2 regions of the Dyella sp. NPDC103356 genome follow, and region 2 is predicted to be linked to the other one. Evidence: riboswitches for the same ligand, from Rfam matches in the RefSeq annotation. Region 2 holds a riboswitch; the other holds the start of a gene.
What was found. Region 2 has a riboswitch for cobalamin ahead of metE (5-methyltetrahydropteroyltriglutamate--homocysteine S-methyltransferase). Riboswitches for the same ligand answer to the same signal wherever they lie in the genome.

Region 1 (3,973 bases), on a different contig from region 2:
TCGCCGACTCCTGCGCATCCACCATCGGCGCTTCTACCTTAGCGGTCGGCGCCGAAACCGTCGTCTTGGCAATCTTGGTAGCCGGCCGCGAACGCAGGTAATACGTCGTCTTGATCCCCGACTTCCACGCGTACATATACATCGAGCTCAACTGACCGATGTTCGGATTTTCCATGAACAGGTTCAGCGACTGGCTCTGGTCGATATACGCACCGCGTGCGGCGCCAAGATCGATCAATGCCTTCTGCGGCAGTTCCCACACCGTGCGATAGATCAGGCGCAGGCGCTCGGGGATCGCGGCGATGCCCTGGATCGAACCGTCGGCCAGCTTGATCGCGTCGCGCACTTCGCTCGTCCACAGGCCCAGCGTTTTCAGCTCATCGGCAAGGTAGCGGTTGACCACCAGGAAGTCGCCCGACAGCGTCTCGCGCTTGAACAGGTTGCTCACCTGCGGCTCGATGCACTCGTAGCAACCGGCGATCGAGGCGATGGTTGCGGTCGGTGCGATCGCGATCAGCAACGAATTGCGCAGGCCGTGGGTCTTGATGCGCTCGCGCAAGGCATCCCAGCGTGCCACATCGTTCGGCTTGGCCTGCGGCCAGTAGTCGAACTGCAGTTCGCCATTGGCGGCGCGGCTTTCATCGAAGCCCGGGTGCGCGCCCTGCTTCTGTGCGATCTCGTTCGATGCGTCGAGCGCATTGAAATAAATCTCCTCGGCGATGCGCGTGGACAGGGCCAGCGCTTCGCTCGAATCGAACGGCAGACGCAGCTTGAAGAACACGTCCTGCAGGCCCATCACGCCCAGGCCGACCGGACGCCATTTGCGGTTGGCGGTGGCGGCGGTGTCGATCGGATAGAAGTTGAGATCGATCACACGATCGAGCTGACGCACGGCGGTACGCACGGTAGCGGCAAGCTTGGCAAAATCGACCGCGCCGTCGACCACATGACGGGCGAGATTGATCGAACCGAGATTGCATACTGCCGTTTCGCCGGCCGAGGTCACTTCCAGGATCTCGGTGCACAGGTTGGACAGATGGATGACGTTCTCGGGTTTGGCCGTCTGATTGCTGGTGGCGTTCGAACGGTCCTTGAAGGTCATCCAGCCGTTGCCGGTCTGCGCCAGCGTGCGCAGCATGCGGGCGTACAGCTCGCGCGCCTTGACCTTCTTGACGGCCAGCCCGGCCGCTTCAGCGTCGCGATAGGCCTGCTCGAAGGTTTCACCCCAGCTATCGACGAAATGCGGCACCACTTTCGGGTCGAACAGCGACCAGTCGCTGTCGGTCTCGACGCGGCGCATGAATTCGTCGGGAATCCAGTTGGCCAGATTGAGGTTGTGCGTGCGACGCGCATCGTCGCCGGTGTTGTCGCGCAGTTCGAGGAACTCCTCGATGTCCGCATGCCACGGCTCCAGGTACACGCAGGCCGCGCCCTTGCGCTTGCCGCCCTGGTTCACTGCAGCGACCGAGGCGTCCAGCGTCTTCAGCCACGGCACCAGGCCGTTGGAATGACCGTTGGTGCCCTTGATCAGCGAACCGCGCGAACGCACGCGCGAGTAGGCGAGGCCAATGCCGCCGGCAAACTTGGACAGCTTGGCGACGTCGCCGTACTTCTCGTAGATCGATTCGAGCGAATCGGTCGGCGAGTCGAGCAGGAAGCACGAAGACAACTGCTCGTGCGAGGTGCCGGCATTGAACAGCGTCGGCGAGCTCGCAATGTATTCGAGCGACGAGAGCAGGCGATACAGCTCCAGCGTCTCGCCCATGTCGTTGCCGCCGAGCGCGCAGGCGATGCGCATGAAGAAATGCTGCGGCGTCTCGATCACCTTGCGCTGTTGCGGATGACGCAGCAGGTAGCGATCGTACACCGTGCGCAGGCCGAAGTATTCGAAGCGGCGCGTGGCCAGCGGATCGATCGCATCGTTGAGCTTGCGCGCATTGGCGACGACAAAGTCACGCAGACGTGCATTGAGGATGCCCAGCTCGGCACCGCGCGCGATCGACTGCGAGAAGCTCTGTATTTCCTGGCCGCTGACTTCCTTTTCGATAAAGGCGCCGAGCAGGCGCGCGGCGAGCTGGCCGTATTCCGGCTCTTCGGCGGTAAGCGCCGCGGCCGTACGGATGGACAGTTCGTCCAGCTCCTGGGTGGTGGCGCCATCGTAAAGGCCGCCGATGGTCTTCAGGGCGACGCGCAGCGGGTCGACCCCGTGCAGGCCCTCGCCGCTGCGGGTGACCGCGCGCACGATCTTGTTGACGTCGACGATCTCCTGGCCACCGTTGCGCTTGGTCACGCGCATCTGGCCCGGGTTGTGCGGTGGCGTCAGCGCAAACGGAGTTTCCGTTGCGGCAGGGGAGGTCGAGCCGGTGCTGGCAGCATCGGCGGAGAAAGGAGAAGCGTCCACGCGACCGACGAGGCGTTCGCGCGTGGAAGTATCGAGAGGTTGCATGGCGGCAGCGCTCCAGCAAAAAAGTTCGTTTCGCCTGCTCCCGCGCGCAGGGCTGAAAGGTGTGATGTAAGGGTTCCGCGAACGGTCGTATGGCGAGGCTAGGTGCCCCGCGTCCACGACGCGCTTCCCCGCGGAAGCCGCCATCACTCACCGCGGCGGCAGGCCGCGATGTGTCGGCAGGTCTTCGGACTCGTGGACGAGGATCATTCCGGGCGATCCACCTACTTGCCCCCGCTTCCCAGCCTTACCGGCCAGTGCGATGGGGGTGTTCGTTTCCACTTACCGCTGCGGGGCAGTTCCGGATTTTCACCGGGATTCCCTATTAAGCCGATCCGACCGTGGGTCTGAGAAAGGCACCGACGAGGCACAACATATCGGGGTCCAGGGGTCTGGTCAACCCAATAATTTGTGGATAAGCCGGTGGATAAATACAAACGAAGCAGCCTGTTCAGGCGCTTGCAGGAATTTGCAGCTTTGTACGAATCGCCTGTCATTGGCCCGGTCCGGGCCTAGCCCCGATGCATGCCCCGGCTACGCGGGTCCCGGAACACCAGCCAGGTTGCCACCAGGCCGCATAGCGCGGCGAAGGACAGCCACAGGCCGGGCGCCGCCTTGTCGCCGGTGGTATGGATCAGCCATTGCGATATGGCCAGGCTGGAGCCGCCCAGGGTGGTGGCCAGGCTATAGGCCAGCGAAAAGCCGGTGGTGCGGACCTGGGCGGGCATGATCTCGGTCAGGGTCACCACCAGGGCGCCGTTGTAGCTGGCATAGATAAAGGACAGCCACAGCTCGACCACGAGCAACCGGCCGAAGCCGGGCTCCGCGACCAGCCAGCGCAGTACCGGATAAGCGGTCAGCAGCGCCAGCATGGTGCAGGCCAGCAGCAGCGGGCGGCGACCGATGCGGTCGGAGAGCGCGCCCATGATCGGCAGCCAGATGAAATTGGAGACGCCCACGCACAGCGTCACCAGGAACACGTCGAAGGTGGACAGCTTCAACACCTCGCTGCCGAAGGTCGGGGTATAGGCGGTGATCAGATAGAACGACACCGTCGTCATCATGACCAGGGCGACGCCGATCAGCACGATGCGCCCATGCGCGAGCATCGAGCGGTAGATCTCGCCAAAGCTTGGCTGCCGGCGCGAAAGAAACTCCTCGGTCTCTTCCAGCGAGCGGCGGATGACGAACAGGAACGGCACGATCAGGCAACCCACCAGAAACGGAATGCGCCAGCCCCAGCGGTCGATGGTCGCCGGAGGCATCCAGTACTGCAGCAGCAGGCCGATCGACGCGGCGAACACCACGGCGACCTGCTGGCTGGCCGATTGCCACGAACAATAGAAGCCACGCTGGCCGGGCCGCGCGATTTCGCTGAGATAAACCGAGACGCCACCCAGCTCCACGCCGGCGGAAAAACCTTGCAGCAGCCGACCGGCCAGCACCAGCAGGGGCGCGAGCACACCGATCGTCGCGTAATCGGGTACGGCGGCGACCAGCAGCGTGCCGACAGCCATCAACAACAAGGTA
Region 2 (3,973 bases):
GCCGTGCACCTTGCCGCCGAAATTGACGTCGGTGGGCTGGGCGAGAAAGCGGAAATTCACTTCGTGTTGCTGACCTGGCATGAGGGCTCCGGCTGGGCATGAATCGAACGCGGCGCATGATCCGCCCCGCCCTCGCCTGCCGCAAGTTATTTCTCGACGGCTATCGACCGCGCCGGCAAGCATGCGCGCCCATCCGGGCGGGCGCGCATGACATCACCGGCTTATGCGGCAACCGCCTGACGCATCGCACGCGCCGCTTTCACCATCGCCACCAGGGCCGACCGGGTTTCCGGCCAGCCGCGCGTCTTCAGGCCGCAGTCGGGATTGACCCAGAGCTGTTCCGACTTCAGCACCGCGCCCGCCTTTTCCAGCAGCGAAATCATTTCCTCCGCATCGGGTATACGCGGCGAGTGGATATCGTAGACACCCGGGCCGATCTCGTTCGGATAGCGGAATTTGACGAACGCATCGAGCAACTCCATTCGCGAACGCGAGGTTTCGATCGAGATCACATCGGCATCCATGGCGGCCACCGCATCGATAATGTCGTTGAATTCCGAGTAACACATATGCGTGTGAATCTGCGTCCGGTCGGCCACGCTCGAGGCCGTGATACGGAAGCATTCGACCGCCCAGTCCAGATAACCCTGCCAATCGGCCCGACGCAACGGCAACCCCTCGCGCAAGGCGGGCTCATCAATCTGGATCACGCCGATTCCCGCGCTTTCCAGATCGAGCACCTCGTCGCGCAAGGCCAGTGCGATCTGGCGACACGTCGCCGCGCGCGGCTGATCGTCACGCACGAACGACCACTGCAGCACGGTCACCGGACCGGTCAACATGCCCTTCATTGGCCTGGACGTCAGCGATTGCGCATAACTGGACCACTTCACCGTCATCGCGCGCGGGCGATGCACATCGCCGAAAATAATCGGCGGCTTGACGCAACGCGAGCCGTAGCTCTGCACCCAGCCCAACTTGGTGAAAGCGAAGCCATCCAGTTGCTCGCCGAAGTACTCCACCATGTCATTGCGTTCGAACTCACCATGCACGAGTACGTCGATGCCAATCTCTTCCTGGAAACGCACGCATTTTTCGGTTTCAGCGGCAATGAACGCATCGTAGTCGGCATCCGAAAACTTGCCCGACTTGTTTCGAGCACGCGCGTCGCGCACTTCGTGGGTTTGTGGAAACGAACCGATGGTGGTCGTGGGATACAGCGGCAATCCCAGCTTCGCTTGCTGCAGCCGACGCCGCTCGTCGTAGGAAGACGAGCGGCGGGAGGCGCCAGCATCCAGTAACGCGATACGTGCCCCCACCTCGGGCCGATGCACCTTGTCCGATCGACGGCGGCTGGCAAGGCTTTCGCGCGCCTGCTTCAGCGCAGTGTGCGCGGATGGCCGGTCGGCAAGGGCATCGGCCAAGGTGCGCAATTCGCCGATCTTTTCCCGGGCAAATGCCAACCACCCGTGCAGATCGCCGGGCAACGCCGTCTCCACCGATGCATCGAACGGCACATGCAGCAGCGAACAAGACGGCGCGATATGCAGACGCGCATCGCCAATACGCTCTTTCGCACGGCGCGCCAACGCCAGCGCGTGATCGAGATCCGCGCGCCACACATTGCGTCCATCCACCAAGCCGAGCGAAAGCACACGCGAAACGGGCAGCGAATCGAGCACCGCATCGAGCTGCCCGGGTGCGCGTACCAGATCGACATGCACGCCGGCGACCGGCAGTTTGTTCACCAGGGCAAGATTGGCGCCCAGCTCGCCGAAATACGTGGTCAACATCAGCTTGGGACCATCGACGTCAGCCAGCGCCGTATAGGCCTTCAAATAGGCCGCATGATCGTCCGCATCCTGATCGAGCACCAGGCAAGGCTCGTCGATCTGCACCCATTCGGCACCCGCGGCATCCAGTTGTCGTAACAGGCGGATGTAGGCCGGCAACAACTGCCCGAGCAAGGCGAGACGATCGCTACCGTCGACCGTTTTCGACAGCAATAGAAAACTGACCGGCCCCAACAGCACCGGCCGCGCATTGAAACCCAATGCCTTGGCCTCGAGGAATTCGGCGACCGGCTTGTCGCCGCGCAAGCGAAAGGTCTGGCCCTTTTTCAGTTCGGGCACCAGGTAGTGGTAGTTGGTATCGAACCACTTGGTCATTTCCAGCGCATGCAGATCGTGGCCGCCGCTCTGGGTACCGCGCGCCAGCGCGAAATAGCCGGCCAGCGGGTCGGCGTCGGCCAGCGCGCGATAGCGCTCGGGAATGGCATCGAACAAAAAGGCGGTATCGAGCACCTGGTCGTACAGCGAAAAATCGTTGCACGGCACGACGTCGGCACCAGCGTCGCGCTGCAGTTGCCAATGCCTGCGACGGAGTTGGGCCGCCGAATCCAGCAGTTGCCGTGATGTCGAGTCGCCCCGCCAGAACGCTTCCAGCGCGTGTTTGAGCTCGCGCTTTGCGCCGATACGGGGAAAACCCAGGTTGGAAAGAGTAGCCATAAGCGATGTGTCCTCGATTCGTGTTGAATGAGGAACGAAGGAATCGCGCAACGACACCGCAGCCTTGGGGCCACGACGCAGGCACACGAGCGACCTTCGCCCCCTCGGGCGAACCGAAACCCACGCGAGGACGTACGGGAGCCAAGCGCCGCAGCCATGCGCCGCGACGACCAGGCTCCGGCCAACCTCCCCGCGGAGGTTCCAGGTCAGGCAGGGGATGGATTCCCTGGCCGAGGCAGGTCTTCGGGCTCGTGGACATGAGGCACGGGGATGCCTCGCCTAGTGTTCGCCGCTTCCCGGCCCCCGAAGGGCCAGTGCTCATGGCGAAGGTCGTTTCCACACACCGCTGCGGGGCAGCGCCGGAATTGGCCCGGGAAGAAAACCCTCCAAGGCCGTACCGGCTTCCCTTTTAAATCCATCTCTTTATCTTAATAGAGAGATGGATACCGTCGGCGAGTGGAAATTACGCCTGCGGCGATGCGCCGTCAAGCAAGGGCACGACGATGTTCCTGATACGGCCGGCCAGGCGCTCGACGTCCTCGGTCACCACCTGGGCAATCCCGAACAACAAGCCGGGCTTGGATCGCCCGAGATAGAACGACGACATCGGCCGCATCGCGAAGCCTTGCGCGTTGAGCGCTAGTGCGATGGCACGATCATCGACGCACTCATCGTGAAACCATGTCGCCAGTTGCAAGCCGCCGGTACCGACACCGATCCGCAATATCTCCCCGAGATGATGCTGCAACGCGTCCACCGTCGCCGCCATGCGCGACGCGTAAAGGGCATTCATCTGCCGCAGGTGCGCACGGAAACGCCCTTCGCCGATGAAGTCCGCCAATGCCGCCTGCACGTGGATGGGAACGACCGCGCTGCGCAAAAGCTGAAGCTCCGTGGCCGCCGACAACAACGATGGTGGCACGACGGCATATGCCACACGCAGCCCTGGAGCAAGCGTCTTGGAGAACGTGCCCAGGTAGGCGACAACCCCATGGCGATCGATGCCCTGCAGCGAGGCGATGGGACGCGATCCGTACTGAAATTCGCTGTCGTAGTCGTCCTCTATCACCACCGCGCCATGCGTTTTCGCCGTCGCCAGAAGTGCCATGCGCCGCGAAAGGCTCATGGTCATGCCCGTGGGGTATTGGTGCGATGGCGTGACATAGATGAGGCGCGGCGGCGGTCCTTCGATCGCGCCCAGATCGATGCCTTCGCTATCGCATCGCGCAGGCACCAGCGTTGCGCCAGCCGCACTCAACAACGCTTTGGCGGTGGGGTAACCAGGGTCTTCCACCCAGGCAACCTTGCTGACCGCATCGCCCTTGCTCAACACGAGCGAGCTCAACAGATCGATCGCCGCGCGTGTCGACGGCACGATCAGCAACTGCTCCGGCCGTGCCACGACGCCACGTGTCGCGCCGATGTGATCGAGAATCGCCGTACGCAACGCACCCAGACCGGAGGCT

Region 1: linked by a shared signal. The riboswitch ahead of ACZ6WW_RS13195 (ribonucleoside-diphosphate reductase subunit alpha) and the one ahead of metE (5-methyltetrahydropteroyltriglutamate--homocysteine S-methyltransferase) in region 2 are both predicted to bind cobalamin.

The regions. Positions count from the first base shown of each region.
Region 1 covers NZ_JBVJLZ010000005.1:144,576-148,548, forward strand. The annotation lists gene ACZ6WW_RS13195 (ribonucleoside-diphosphate reductase subunit alpha) at 1-2,446, opposite strand, end outside; cobalamin riboswitch at 2,605-2,822, opposite strand; gene tcuC (tricarballylate/proton symporter TcuC) at 2,956-3,973, opposite strand, start outside.
Region 2 covers NZ_JBVJLZ010000012.1:121,210-125,182, reverse strand. The annotation lists gene ACZ6WW_RS21815 (acyl-CoA thioesterase) at 1-81, opposite strand, end outside; gene metE (5-methyltetrahydropteroyltriglutamate--homocysteine S-methyltransferase) at 222-2,507, opposite strand; cobalamin riboswitch at 2,725-2,974, opposite strand; gene pdxR (MocR-like pyridoxine biosynthesis transcription factor PdxR) at 2,971-3,973, opposite strand, start outside.